3 regions of the Streptomyces sp. SS1-1 genome follow, and region 1 is predicted to be linked to each of the others. Evidence: riboswitches for the same ligand, from Rfam matches in the RefSeq annotation. Region 1 holds a riboswitch; each other region holds the start of a gene.
The links. A riboswitch is a leader RNA that binds a small molecule or an ion and turns the genes downstream of it on or off. The one in region 1 is predicted to bind cyclic di-AMP.
Positions count from the first base shown of each region.

Region 1 (4,047 bases):
TCACCATGACCGTGCCCGCCGCCGAGGCGAGCCGGGCGACGGCCCGTTCGAACCGTTCGGCCACTTCGTCGGGGTCGGTGCCGGGCCGCAGGATGTCGTTGCCGCCCGCGCAGAACGACACCAGGTCCGGGGCGAGTTCCACGGCCTTGGGGACCTGTTCCGCCACGATCTGGTCGAGCAGTCTGCCGCGCACGGCGAGGTTCGTGTACCGGAAGTCGCCCTCGGGACGCCGGTCGGCCAGAAGGACCGCGAACCGGTCGGCCCAGCCGACGAACGCCCCGTCGGGGCCGGGGTCGCCGACGCCCTCGGTGAAGCTGTCCCCCACCGCGACGTACGACCCGATCACTCTTCTGCTGTCACTCTTCGAATCGTCTGTCACGTCGGGACATGATTCACCTTCCGATGTGACCTACGCGACCGTAGGAAAGGGTTGACGAGCGGTGAGATAAGCCACTGCCAAAGCCTTCACCAAACCCGGAATACCGGTCCACGCGGGGATGTTGAGAGCCGAAACGCCACGCGTGGGTGTGCACGACAGACCGAAGGCCGGACCCGGGGATCGGGGTCCGGCCTTCGGCTGCGTGTCAGGCAGGTGGTGCGCGTGCGTGTCAGGGAGGCGCGCCGTGGGGCGGGGGTCAGCCGATGGCGACGCCCTTGGAGCGGAGGTAGGCCACCGGGTCCACGTCGGAGCCGTAGTTCGGCGTGGTGCGGATCTCGAAGTGCAGGTGCGGGCCGGTCACGTTGCCGGTCGCGCCGGAGAGGCCGATCTGCTGGCCCGCGGTCACCGTCTGGCCGCTGGAGACGGACAGCGAGGACAGGTGGGCGTACTGGGCGTAGTAGCCGTCGGCGAGCCGGATGACGACCTGGTTGCCGTAGGCGCCGCCCCAGCCGGCGGAGACGACGGTGCCGGCGCCGACCGCCTTCAGGGGGGTGCCGGTGGCGGCGGAGAAGTCCACGCCGGTGTGGTAGCCGCTGGACCACATGCTGCCCGCCACCTTGTACGAGGTGCCGACGGCGGCGGTGGACACCGGGGCGCTGAAGCCGTTGACGGTGCTCGTCTCACCGGCGCTCTGGGCGGCCGTCGCGGCCTTCTTCGGCGCGGCGGGCTTCGCGGACGGCTTGGACGGCGCGGTGGACGGGGCCGACGCCTTGGGGGCGGCGGTCGCGGCCTTCTTGCCGATCGAGAGCTTCAGGCCCGGGTGGATGAGCGACGGGTCGGAGCCGACGGCCTCGCGGTTGTCGGCGTACAGCTTCTTCCAGCCGCCGCGGACGTCCTGCTCGTCGGCGATCTTCGACAGGTAGTCGCCGCGCTTCACCTCGTAGGTGCGCGTCTTCTGCGCGGAGGTCTTCTGCGCCGGGGCCTTCTCGGCGGCGGCCGGGACGGACTGGACCGCCTTCTGCGGGGCGGACTGGCCGGTCGCGGCGTGGGCGCCGGTGGCCCCGATCAGCGGGAGCGCGAGAGCGGCGCCACCGGTTCCGGCGACGGCGATCGTGCGGGTGAGGCGCAGGGACTTGGGACGGCGATGCTTACCCTTCGCGGGCATGGCGAATTCCTCTCCGGCGCCTGCGAGGTGAGCTGTCGGGTGCGGGCTGGAGATGCCCGGCCGCGTCGGGACGCGACTTGACCCCGAGCCTGTTCCGGGACCGGAACAGGCGACGTACCTGTGGGTCCCCCGCTCCTGCCGTGTACGGGTGGGTGTGCGCGGATTCCGGTCGGCGGCAGGATTAGGCGTCCGTCCGGATTGGTGGCGAACGTAAGCGAGAAAGACGCATGGGAACAAGTGAGGGGTTCCGTCCGAATACGTTCGGCTTGATCCTTTACGGGATCCACCGGTCACCCTGCGTGCATTTCGAGAGGGCCGCCACCCTCGAATTCCCTTGCGAGAAAGGCCGATTACGTGAGCATGACGGGCGACGCACCGTCACCGATATGACGCTCCTCACGTGACCCTGCTCCAGCTTTCCCTATTCCGGAGCGAGTTGGAATGAAGGCATCAATTCGGACAGAAAGCCTGAATGCGACGGCGGCGGATATCCAGACCGATCATTACCGACATAAGGCCACTTCGCCCGTTTCAGACCATTACTCCCTTGCTGCGGCCTGTGGACAACTGCTTGGCGCACACAGCCATGTCGTATCGTCGGAGGCGCACCTCGCCGGCCTCACCGCCGAGCCGCGCCGGCGGGGACGACCGGGAGGAGCCCCCGTGACGCAGCAGATCCCGTCGACCGAGCCCGAGCTGGCCGGTGTGCGCAACTTCCGCGACGTGGGCGGCCTGCCCACCGTGGACGGACGACGGGTGCGGCACGGCGTGCTGTTCCGCAGCGGCCACCTCGCCCACGCCACCGCCGAGGACGCGGCCTTCCTCGACTCGCTGGGGCTGCACACGATCTTCGACTTCCGCAACGCGGCGGACCAGAAGCTGGAGGGTCCGGACGTCGAGCTGCCGGGCGTCCGCAATGTGAACCTGCCGCTGTCCGACCCGGCGGACGGCGCGGAGTTCTGGAAGATGGTCCGCGACGGCGATCTCGACCAGCTGCGGGAGATCCTGGCGGACGGCAAGGGCGCGGCCCGGATGATCGCCTCCTACCGCTCCATCGTCACGGAGCGCACCGGCGAGCACTCGCAGGTGCTGCGCTCCCTGGTGGAGGACAGCGTCCCGGCGCTGATGCACTGCGCGGCCGGCAAGGACCGCGCGGGCCTGTCGATCGCGGTGACGCTGCTCGCGGTCGGCGTCGAGCGGGAGGCGATCGTCGCCGACTATCTGAAGTCCAACGAGAAGCACCGCCGCTACAAGGTGCGGCGCGGCAGCGACGCGCCCTCGGCCTACTCGCCGGAGGTCATGGAGCTGCTGAGCCCTCTCTTCGACGCGCGCGCGGAGTATCTGCAGGCCGCCTTCGACACGATCGACGCGACCTGGGGCGACGTCGACACCTACCTGGAGCAGGGCCTGCGGCTCACCCCCGAGGCGCGGGAGCGTCTGCGGGGGCGGCTGCTCGACTGAGAACGAGGGGTACGCCTACTTTCCGCCGCCCGCCTCGAAGAGGAAGTAGATGAAGGCGGCGAAGACGTGCCCCACCGCGATGTAGATGATGAGGCGCACCCACAGGGCGCGGGGGAACTTCTCCTCCATGTCGGTCATGGCGTCACTCCAGGGGTGGGGCCCAGGCACAGGGTGGCCGTGGGGCTCTGCAACAGGGTGTGGACGAACAGGAGCTCGACGCCGCCGTCGTCCTCGGCGGCGAGCCGGTGCGGGGTCAGCGAGTCGAAGTGCGCGCTGTCCCCGGGGGCGAGCCGGTGCGTGGTGTCCCCGAGGCGCAGCCGCAGCCGCCCCTTGAGGACATGGAGCCACTCCTCGCCGGGGTGCACGCGCACGATGTCGCCCTGCGAGCCGTACGGCACATGGACGCGGAGGGCCTGCATCGCGCGGCCGGACACCCCGGCCTGCCAGTACGACCAGCCGCCGGCGGCGGTGGGTTCCATGTCGTGGGCGCGCACGACGGCGTCCCGGTCCGGGACCCTCTCGCCGAGCAGCTCGCCGACCGTCGTACCGTAGATGCGGGCGAGTGCCAGCAGCATCGGCAGCGACGGCTGGCGCTGACCGGTCTCCAGCCGGGAGAGATGGGCGGCCGACAGCCCGGCGGCGCGGGCCGCGCCCTCCAGCGTGAGGGCCGCCCGGCGACGCAGGGCCCGCAGCTGCGGCGCGACGACCGGTAGGGACTCGGCCGGCCCGGTCGCCTCGTCACCGGGCGGGTTCTCGGGAGAGCTCATGCTCCCATTCAGCCGCAGACTTACCTCGGGGGCAAATTTCTTGCCTCAGAGGCAAGGCCGCCACGGAGCCGCACTCGCCGGCGTACTCACCGCAGCCCTCACCTGTTGGCGACCGCCTGCTTGATCAGTGTCTTGCCGAAGTCCCACATGAGCCCTCCGCCGCTGTGGGCGTCGTCCATGACGTCCGTGAAGGCGTCGACGAACCGGTCCACCTCTCGTTCGCCGATGATCAGCGGCGGGATCAGCTTGATGACCTCCAGGTGGTCCCCGGAGAC
Region 1 is NZ_WBXN01000004.1:6,322,899-6,326,945, reverse strand. Features, by position in the region: gene F8R89_RS30165 (SGNH/GDSL hydrolase family protein) at 1-346, opposite strand, end outside; gene F8R89_RS30160 (LysM peptidoglycan-binding domain-containing M23 family metallopeptidase) at 636-1,544, opposite strand; cyclic di-AMP (ydaO/yuaA leader) riboswitch at 1,549-1,709, opposite strand; gene F8R89_RS30155 (tyrosine-protein phosphatase) at 2,208-3,005, shown strand; gene F8R89_RS30150 (DUF6126 family protein) at 3,021-3,143, opposite strand; gene F8R89_RS30145 (helix-turn-helix domain-containing protein) at 3,140-3,772, opposite strand; gene F8R89_RS30140 (aspartate aminotransferase family protein) at 3,871-4,047, opposite strand, start outside.

Region 2 (4,047 bases), 2.9 Mb from region 1:
GCTGCCCCGCTTGTCCACGGGACAGTCCTCGCGCCGCACGAGCCCGTCCTTCTCCAGCCGCGAGACGCCGTACGTCAGCCGGCTGCGGGTGATCTTCAGCCGCTCGGCGAGATCGGTCATGCGCAGCCGGTGTTCCGGGGCGTCGGACAGGGTGGCGAGAATGGAGTAATACAGATGGGGCATGCCGGCCTCCTGCTGGAGCTGCCGGTCCAGCGCGTCCTCCACGAGCGCGACGGCGGCGATGTAGGCGCGCCAGGCGCGCTGCTCCTCGGGGGTGAGCCAGCGAGTCGTCATGTGCCCAGTGTAGGTTTGTTTCAAACTTGAACCAAGCCCCGTCGAAACCAGCCCCGATCCACCGAGCGGGAGAGCGCTGCCGATGCCGTCGTACCCCTACGTCCTGCTGTCCGCCGCCGTCTCCCTCGACGGCTACCTCGACGACACCGGCCCCGACCGGCTGCTGCTGTCCGGCCCGGCCGACTTCGACCGGGTCGACGAGGTGCGGGCCTCCGTGGACGCCATCCTCGTCGGCGCCGGCACCATCCGGGCGGACAACCCCCGGCTGCTTGTGAACTCGGCCGAGCGCCGGGCCGCCCGCACCGCCCAGGGCAGGCCCGCGTACCCGCTGAAGGTCACCGTCAGCGCGTCCGGCGAGCTGGACCCGGCGGCGAACTTCTGGCACACCGGCGGCGAGAAGGTCGTCTACACGACGGAGAAGGGCGCCCGGCGGCTGCGGGAGGACCCCGTCGCCGCCGACGTCGTCGCCCTCGGCGACGACCTGGACTGGCGGGCCCTGCTGACCCACCTGCGCGAGGCGCGCGGTGTCGAGCGGCTGATGGTCGAGGGCGGCGGCACCGTCCACACGCAGCTGCTGCGCCAGGGGCTCGCCGACGAGCTGCAGCTCGTGCTCGCCCCGCTGTTCGTGGGCGACCCCCGGGCGCCCCGGCTCTTCGGGCCCGGCGGATACCAGGAGGGCCGGCTGCGGCTGGTGGAGACCCGGCGCATCGAGGACGTGGTGCTCATGCGCTACGAGCCGACCGCCCCCGGCACCGGTGTCCTCCCCGCCGCCGCCGACCGGCACTGGCTTGCCCTCGCCTGCGACCTGGCCGCCGAGTGCCCGCCCTCGCCCACCGCGTTCAGCGTCGGCGCGGTCGTGGTCGCCGCGGACGGCACCGAGCTGGCGCGGGGCCACTCCCGGGAGGCCGGCGACCCCGTCGTGCACGCCGAGGAGGCGGCCCTCGCCAAGATCGCGCCCGGCGACCCGAGGCTGGCCGGCGCCACCGTCTACAGCAGCCTGGAGCCCTGCACCCACCGCGCCTCGCGGCCCACGCCCTGCGCCCGGCTGATCCTGGCGGCCGGGGTGCGCCGGGTGGTCACGGCCTGGCGCGAGCCGGACACCTTCGTCACGGACGCCGACGGCAGCGGGATGCTCGCCGCCGCGGGCGTGGACGTCCTGGTGCTGCCCGAGTACGCGGCCCGGGCGGCGGCCCCCAACGCCCACCTGGCGCCCTGACGCCCGCCCGGCGAGGCCCCCGCGGCCGGGGCCTGCGGAAAGGCGTGTGCGGCGGGCCCCCGCGATGGCGTACTATGGACACATCGCCGCGGGGTGGAGCAGCTCGGTAGCTCGCTGGGCTCATAACCCAGAGGTCGCAGGTTCAAATCCTGTCCCCGCTACTGAAGGCTCAGGGCCGGAACTCATCAGTTCCGGCCCTGAGTGTTTTCCGGCCGTCCCCCAGGTTCGCGGGGCGTCTCCGCCGTTCTCACGGAACGTGATCGCGCGAACCCCCTCCGCATAACAACTGACACACCGTCATCAGTCATGGGGGTGTGGCGGGGAAGTCAACTCGCCCGATTTGGACCGCTCATGGCCCGTAAGTCCCGGCGGAATTCGTTAATGATCAAGAGGAACGGCTTGGAATCCGTACCCCGCGTCTATTAACGTTCGATAACGCAGCGCGGTCGTCCCAGCCGTCACAAGAGGCGGCTCCGTGCGCACGCGCCGAATCCTGCGAAGGAACCGGGGAACCACCACCTTGGGGTGAATCGCGCGGATACCACCGTGGCAACACGGCACGTATACGCGCGTAGGAGACCTTCCTGCTCCGAACCCGTCAGCTAACCCGGTAGGCGAGAAGGAAGGAAAGGAGTACGCCCACGTGGCGTCGAACCGTCCTGCCCCGCATGCCTCGTTCGTACCCGGTCAGCGCACCGCCGACACCTTCGGCTACGACCGCACCGACGAGGGCCCCTTCGAGGAGTGGAACCCCACCGCGGACTCCCTCCGTCCCGTCCGCGGCAGGCACCGCGTCTCCAAGCAGCGCGGCGGGGGACTCGCCCGCAGCTCCACGGTTCTCGGCGTCGGCGTCATAGCGGCCGTCGGCGCGGGCGGCATGGCCACCGCGCAGAGCGGCAAGCCGCCGGTCGCCATCACCCTGCCCGACCTGCCCCTGATCTCCGGCGACGACTCCGCCGCGGACGACACCGCCACCGCCCTCAGCACCATGGGCGAGACCGGCCAGGAGACCGCGCAGAGCGGCTCCGACGCCGGTGAGGCACTGCGCAGCCGGATCATCGCCCAGGCCGAGTTCCAGCAGGACCAGGTCGACAGCAAGGCCGCCGCGGCCGCCGTCGCCGCCGCCGAGAAGGAGGTCGCCGAGGCGGCCGCCAAGGCGGAGAAGGAAGCGAAGGAGAAGGCCGCCGAGGCGAAGGCCGCCGCCGAGGAGGAGGCCCGCAAGAAGGCCGAGGCCGAGCGTCTCGCCGAGCTGGCCAAGCAGTACACGCTGCCGACCTCCTCGTACACCCTGACCTCCACCTTCGGTGAGGCCGGCGCCTACTGGTCGTCGGGGCACCACACGGGCCTCGACTTCGCCGCGCCGACCGGCACCCTGATCAAGGCCGTCCACTCCGGCACGATCACCTTCGCCGGCTGGGACGGCTCCTACGGCTACAAGACCGAGCTGACCCTGGACGACGGCACCGAGATCTGGTTCGCCCACCAGTCCTCGATCAGCGTCAGCGTCGGCCAGAAGGTCAACACCGGTGACGTCATCGGCCGCGTCGGCGCCACGGGCAACGTGACCGGCGCCCACCTGCACCTCGAGGTGCACCCCGACGGCAGCGCGAGCGGCATCGACCCGCTGGCCTGGCTGCGCGGCAAGGGCCTCACCCCCTGAGCACGCTCCCCACCTGATCCCCGGCGGTCCTGACGACGACCCCCCGACGTCAGGGCTGCCGGTCTTCGGTGCGCCCGCCCGCCCCTTCACAGGGAATTCATCCCCGGAGCGGAATCGGCGCCACCGCCGGGGTCGTTGATCCCTGGTATGACTGCACTGCGCAAACTCGGCTCCTCCGACCTCGAGGTCTCCCCGCTCTGCCTCGGTGGCAACGTCTTCGGGTGGACCGCCGACGAGGCCCACTCCTTCGCCGTCCTCGACGCCTACACCGAGGCCGGCGGCAACTTCCTCGACACGGCCGACTCCTACTCGGCGTGGGTCGAGGGCAACGTGGGCGGTGAGTCCGAGACCGTCATCGGCAACTGGCTCAAGGCGCGCGGCAACCGGGACGACGTCGTGATCGCCACCAAGGTCAGCCAGCACCCCGACTTCCAGGGCCTGAACGCGGCGACCATCAAGGCCGCCGCCGACGCCTCGCTGCGCCGCCTCGGCACCGACCGCATCGACCTCTACTACACGCACTTCGACAAGCCCGAGGTGCCGGTCGAGGAGATCGTCGGCGCCCTGGACGAACTGGTGAAGGCCGGCAAGGTCCGGCACATCGCCGCGTCCAACATCACCGCCGAGCGGCTGGCGGCCTCCCTCGCCTTCTCCGACCGCGAGGGCCTGGCCCGGTACGTGGCGCTCCAGCCCCACTACAACCTGGTCTCCCGCGACACCTACGAGGGCGCCCTCCAGGACCTCGCCGAGCGGGAGAACCTCGCCGCGGTGCCGTACTACGCGCTCGCGGCCGGGTTCCTCACCGGCAAGTACCGTCCCGGCGCCGCCGTGGACAGCCCGCGTGCGCAGGGCGCCGGACGCCACGCGGAGACCGGGC
Region 2 is NZ_WBXN01000004.1:3,436,043-3,440,089, reverse strand. Features, by position in the region: gene F8R89_RS16915 (MarR family winged helix-turn-helix transcriptional regulator) at 1-294, opposite strand, end outside; gene F8R89_RS16910 (dihydrofolate reductase family protein) at 377-1,510, shown strand; tRNA gene F8R89_RS16905 (tRNA-Met) at 1,598-1,671, shown strand; cyclic di-AMP (ydaO/yuaA leader) riboswitch at 1,985-2,142, shown strand; gene F8R89_RS16900 (M23 family metallopeptidase) at 2,154-3,170, shown strand; gene F8R89_RS16895 (aldo/keto reductase) at 3,318-4,047, shown strand, end outside.
Region 2: linked by a shared signal. The riboswitch ahead of F8R89_RS16900 (M23 family metallopeptidase) and the one ahead of F8R89_RS30160 (LysM peptidoglycan-binding domain-containing M23 family metallopeptidase) in region 1 are both predicted to bind cyclic di-AMP.

Region 3 (4,047 bases), 5.4 Mb from region 1:
GGGCCCGCCGATCTCCCGGCGCAGCACCGCCTCGTCCAGCACCGCGCTGAGCCGCAACGGCGGTTCGGCGCGCAGCACTTCCTGCCGGGCCAGCCGGACCGCGACCAGCGCGTCGAGCCGTTCGTCGGTGCCGTCGTCCGTCCCGCCCGTCGCCGCCCGGGTCACCGCCCGCGCGTACTCGGGTGTCTGCAACAGCCCCGGCACCACGGAGGTCTCCAGCGTGCGCATCGCGCTCGCCTGGGACTCCAGACTGATGAAGTCCCGGTACGTCGGCGGCAGGACCCCGCGGTAGGCGTGCCACCAGTGGTGCCGGCCCGCCGCGTCGGACCCGGCCAGCGCCAGCAGCACCTCCCGCAGCCGGGCGTCCCGCACGTCGTAGGCGTCGAGGAGTAATCGCACATCGGCCGGTTTCACCCCGCTGGCGCCCGTCTCGATACGGCTCACCTTGGACTGGTGCCAGCCCACCAGGCGGGCCGCCTCGCCACTGGTGAGCCCGGTCCCGGTGCGCAACGCACGCAGTTCCGCGCCCAGTTTCCGGCGGCGGACCGCCGGGCCGTGCTGCATGGGCACCTCCTTACTCCGACCGGGCCGCCCAAATACGGTCTGCCGTCGCAGAGTTCACCGCTTCGAGCGACAGATATATGCATATCTTGGTGGATCGCCACCCGCGACCGTCGCGGTGATGGCAGTCTGGCGGCGAAGCACAGTCCGGGACCGTACTCGAACCTTCCGCTCCGTGTCGGACTGCGGTCCCGTCGGAAAGGGACGACGTCGCCATGGCAGACCATCTGGAAGCATCCGTCACTCTGCCGAGCGATCCCGCCTCGGTCTCCACGGCACGGACCTACGTCATCACCACGCTCGCCGAGTGGGGGCTGCCATCGGACACGGACGCGGCGGACACCATCCGGCTCATCGTCTCCGAACTCGCCACGAACGCCGTCCAGCACACCCTCGGGCAGTCGCCCACCTTCACGGTGGACCTCGAACTCGACCGGGACGAACACCTGCGCATCGGGGTGACCGACAGTCATCCGCGGTTCCCCAAACGGCTGCCGGCCGCCGTCCAGCAGGACAACGGCCGGGGCATGGTGATCATTCGCTGGCTGACCGCCGAGTGCGGCGGCCGGCTGCGGGTGTGGCCGACCCGGGAGGGCGGCAAGACGGTCTCCATCGAGCTGCCGTGGACCGTACCGGCCTCGCCGGTCGCGGTCGCGACGCCGCAGGAGCCGTAGGAACCGCACAAGCGCCGCGTGGTGCCGCACCGGGCGCCGCGCGGCGCGCTCCGCCCCCGTCGGCCCCGGGAGGCCCCGGAGGCGCCGGAGGGCCCGGCCCGTGCCGGGAGCCTTCCGCGCTCCGGGAGGGCGCCGGCGGGGGTGGGGGCGCCCTGCGCGCCCCCAGGGGGGTCACTTGACCCGGCCGTACCAGACGCTCCTGGTCCAGATCTTCTGCAGCCGGACCACGTCACCGCTCTTGGGGGAGTGCCAGATCCTGCCCTTACCGGCGTAGATGCCCACGTGGTAGACGTACGACCCCGAGTGGAAGAACACCAGGTCACCGGCCTTGCGGCTGGAGGCGGAGATGTGGCGGGTCTTGTTGTACTGCTGGGCCGCCGTGCGGGGCAGCTTCTTGCCGGCCTTCTTGAACGAGTACAGCGTCAGCCCGGAGCAGTCGAACCGGTTCGGGCCGGTGGCGCCCCACGCGTACGGCGACCCCTTCTTCGAGGCCGCGATCTGAAGTGCCTTCGTCGCCGGCGTGGCGGCCTCCGCCTCCGAGGCGAGACCGGGCGTCACGATCGAGCCGCCCACCGCGGCGAGAGTGAGGGCCGAGGCCGTACCGGCCCTGGCCATGAGCGACGGGACACGATTGAGCGCAGTCATGCGCAACCCTTCGTCAGCCGCCTGTGAAGGATGACCTGTCGGATTCGGGCTGGCGAAGTTGCCCGGCCGCGGTGTCGCGGCTTCACCCCAAGGGTTGCTCGGTTCGAACGAACATCCGTACCGGCGACCCGTCTTGCTCGGGTCCTCCACTCCTGCCGATCCACTCCTGTCGACCGGTCATCCGCGCGGCGGCAGGACTCGGCGTCCGCCCGGATCGCCCCGCCGCTGCGGCGGGGTCTTGTCGTCAGTCAGGGATCTTGGCGCACGGAAGAACGAAAATCCCAACGGAACCGGGGATTTGTGGTGTTACTCACCACTCACCCGTTCGGGTGGACGCTACTGCGTTCGAGGAAGTGGCCAGATGCCCGACGAGCCCCGGACCAGCGGCGGAAGGCTCGAACGGGCCCGCGCGTCCGGCCCGTGACGCAAGCCGTACGAGCGCGTGGACGGAGTGCGGAATACGCCGATGGGGGGTACGCCATTCGGTCCGTTTCGGCGCGGCGCCGGACGTCACGGCGGCGGTCCGCGCGCCCGCGACGCGGCTGGGACGCCGTCAACTGTCGGAGCGCGACGACGCCCTGACGCGAGCCGTGGCGGCGCGACCGTGTACGGGACGTGCGGCGCACACCGCGCGTGCGGGCGTGCCGCACCGCCCGCTCCGACGACGCGTCAGCGCCGGCGCGAGCGCCCCGCAGACCGGAGCCCCGGCTGCGCACCCCCAGCAGGGTGACCGCTGCGCCCGCCGCCAGGCCCTCGCCGCGCACGCACAGGTGGGTGGGCGGCGCCGACCGGCCCCGACGGCGCGTCAGCGACGGCACGTCCCGCAGATCGGGCGCCGTGCCGACGGACGCCCGGCCTAGGTAACGGTTGGTCAGCGCGCGCGTCGGCGGGGGAGTGGGGGACAGCTCGGGTGGTGACACCGTCCGTGTCCCGACCGGGGCGGCCGGGGCGGGCCTGTTCCGCTTTCGGGCGGGCGAACGAGTGTCAGCCGGGGAGCAGGGGGCGACTCGGTTGGTGGGCCGTGTGTTCCCGAAGGGGGTCCGGGCGCGCTGCGGCGGGGACGTACGGCCTGTTCGGTGGTTCCGTCGAACCGGGTTACCCGGCCGGGGCGGGCCGGAGGGCCGGCGGCGTCTCGGTGTCGGGTGTGTGCGCCATGGGGCGGGTGAACGCGCGTCAGCAGGCAGAGTGGGAGGCAACTCGGTCGGCAGGCCGTGCGTCCCCGTCCGATACAGCGGGGGTGCAGGGCCGGTCAGGTGGTTCGGCCGACCGGGGCGGGCCGGGCGGGCCTGTGCGCCTTCGGGTGTGCCAACACGTGTCAGCGGGGGGAAGCAGGGGGCGACTCGGTCGGCGGACCGTGCGTTCCCGACGGGAGTCCGGGCGACGCGGCGGCCGTGCGTCCCCGTCCGCTGCGGCGGGGGTGTACGGCCGGTTCGGTGGTCTTGTCGGACGGGGCTACCCGATGGGGGGTCGGCGAGGCGCCGCCGCCTTCGGGTGCGCGAACGCGCGTCAGTCGGGGGTGTAGGCAACTCGGGTGGCGGCACTTCCCAGTCGGAGCCCGGAGCCCGGAGCCCGGAGCCCGGAGCCCGGAGCCCGGAGCCCGGAGCCCGGAGCCCGGAGCCCGGAGCCCGGAGCCCGAACGCACCGAGCCCGAACGCACCGAGCCCGGAGCCCGAACGCACCGAGGCCATGCGTCCCCGTCCGCTACAGCGGGGACGCACGGCCGGTTCGGTGGTGCTGTCGGGTGGGGTTACCCGACGGGGGCGGGGTGGCGGGTCTGCGTCGGCTTCGGGGCGGGTGTGTTCGTCCTCAGGTGGGCGCCCAGGAGGACCGCGCCGAGGCCCAGGGCGGCCCACCAGGTCAGGGTGAGGGCGGGGCCCACCGCCGCGGCGCCGTCGAAGAAGGACACCGAGCGCAGCAGGGTCGTGCCCGCGCCCGGCGGCAGCCACTGGCCGATCGTGCCGACCGGCTCCGGCAGCATCCGCGGGGCCGACGCCGCCCCCGAGAACGGGTTGCCGATCAGCATGACGGTCGCGGCCATGAGCCCGACGCCGGCCGGTCCGATCAGGGCGGCCAGCCCGGCGACGGCGGCGCTCACCGCCAGGCTCATCAGCGCGAACACCCCGGCCTCCGCCCACCAGTCGCCGGTGATGACACCCAGCCAGCTGTG
Region 3 is NZ_WBXN01000004.1:936,592-940,638, reverse strand. Features, by position in the region: gene F8R89_RS05335 (helix-turn-helix domain-containing protein) at 1-564, opposite strand, end outside; gene F8R89_RS05330 (ATP-binding protein) at 777-1,235, shown strand; gene F8R89_RS05325 (C40 family peptidase) at 1,407-1,880, opposite strand; cyclic di-AMP (ydaO/yuaA leader) riboswitch at 1,884-2,094, opposite strand; gene F8R89_RS05320 (ABC transporter permease) at 3,628-4,047, opposite strand, start outside.
Region 3: linked by a shared signal. The riboswitch ahead of F8R89_RS05325 (C40 family peptidase) and the one ahead of F8R89_RS30160 (LysM peptidoglycan-binding domain-containing M23 family metallopeptidase) in region 1 are both predicted to bind cyclic di-AMP.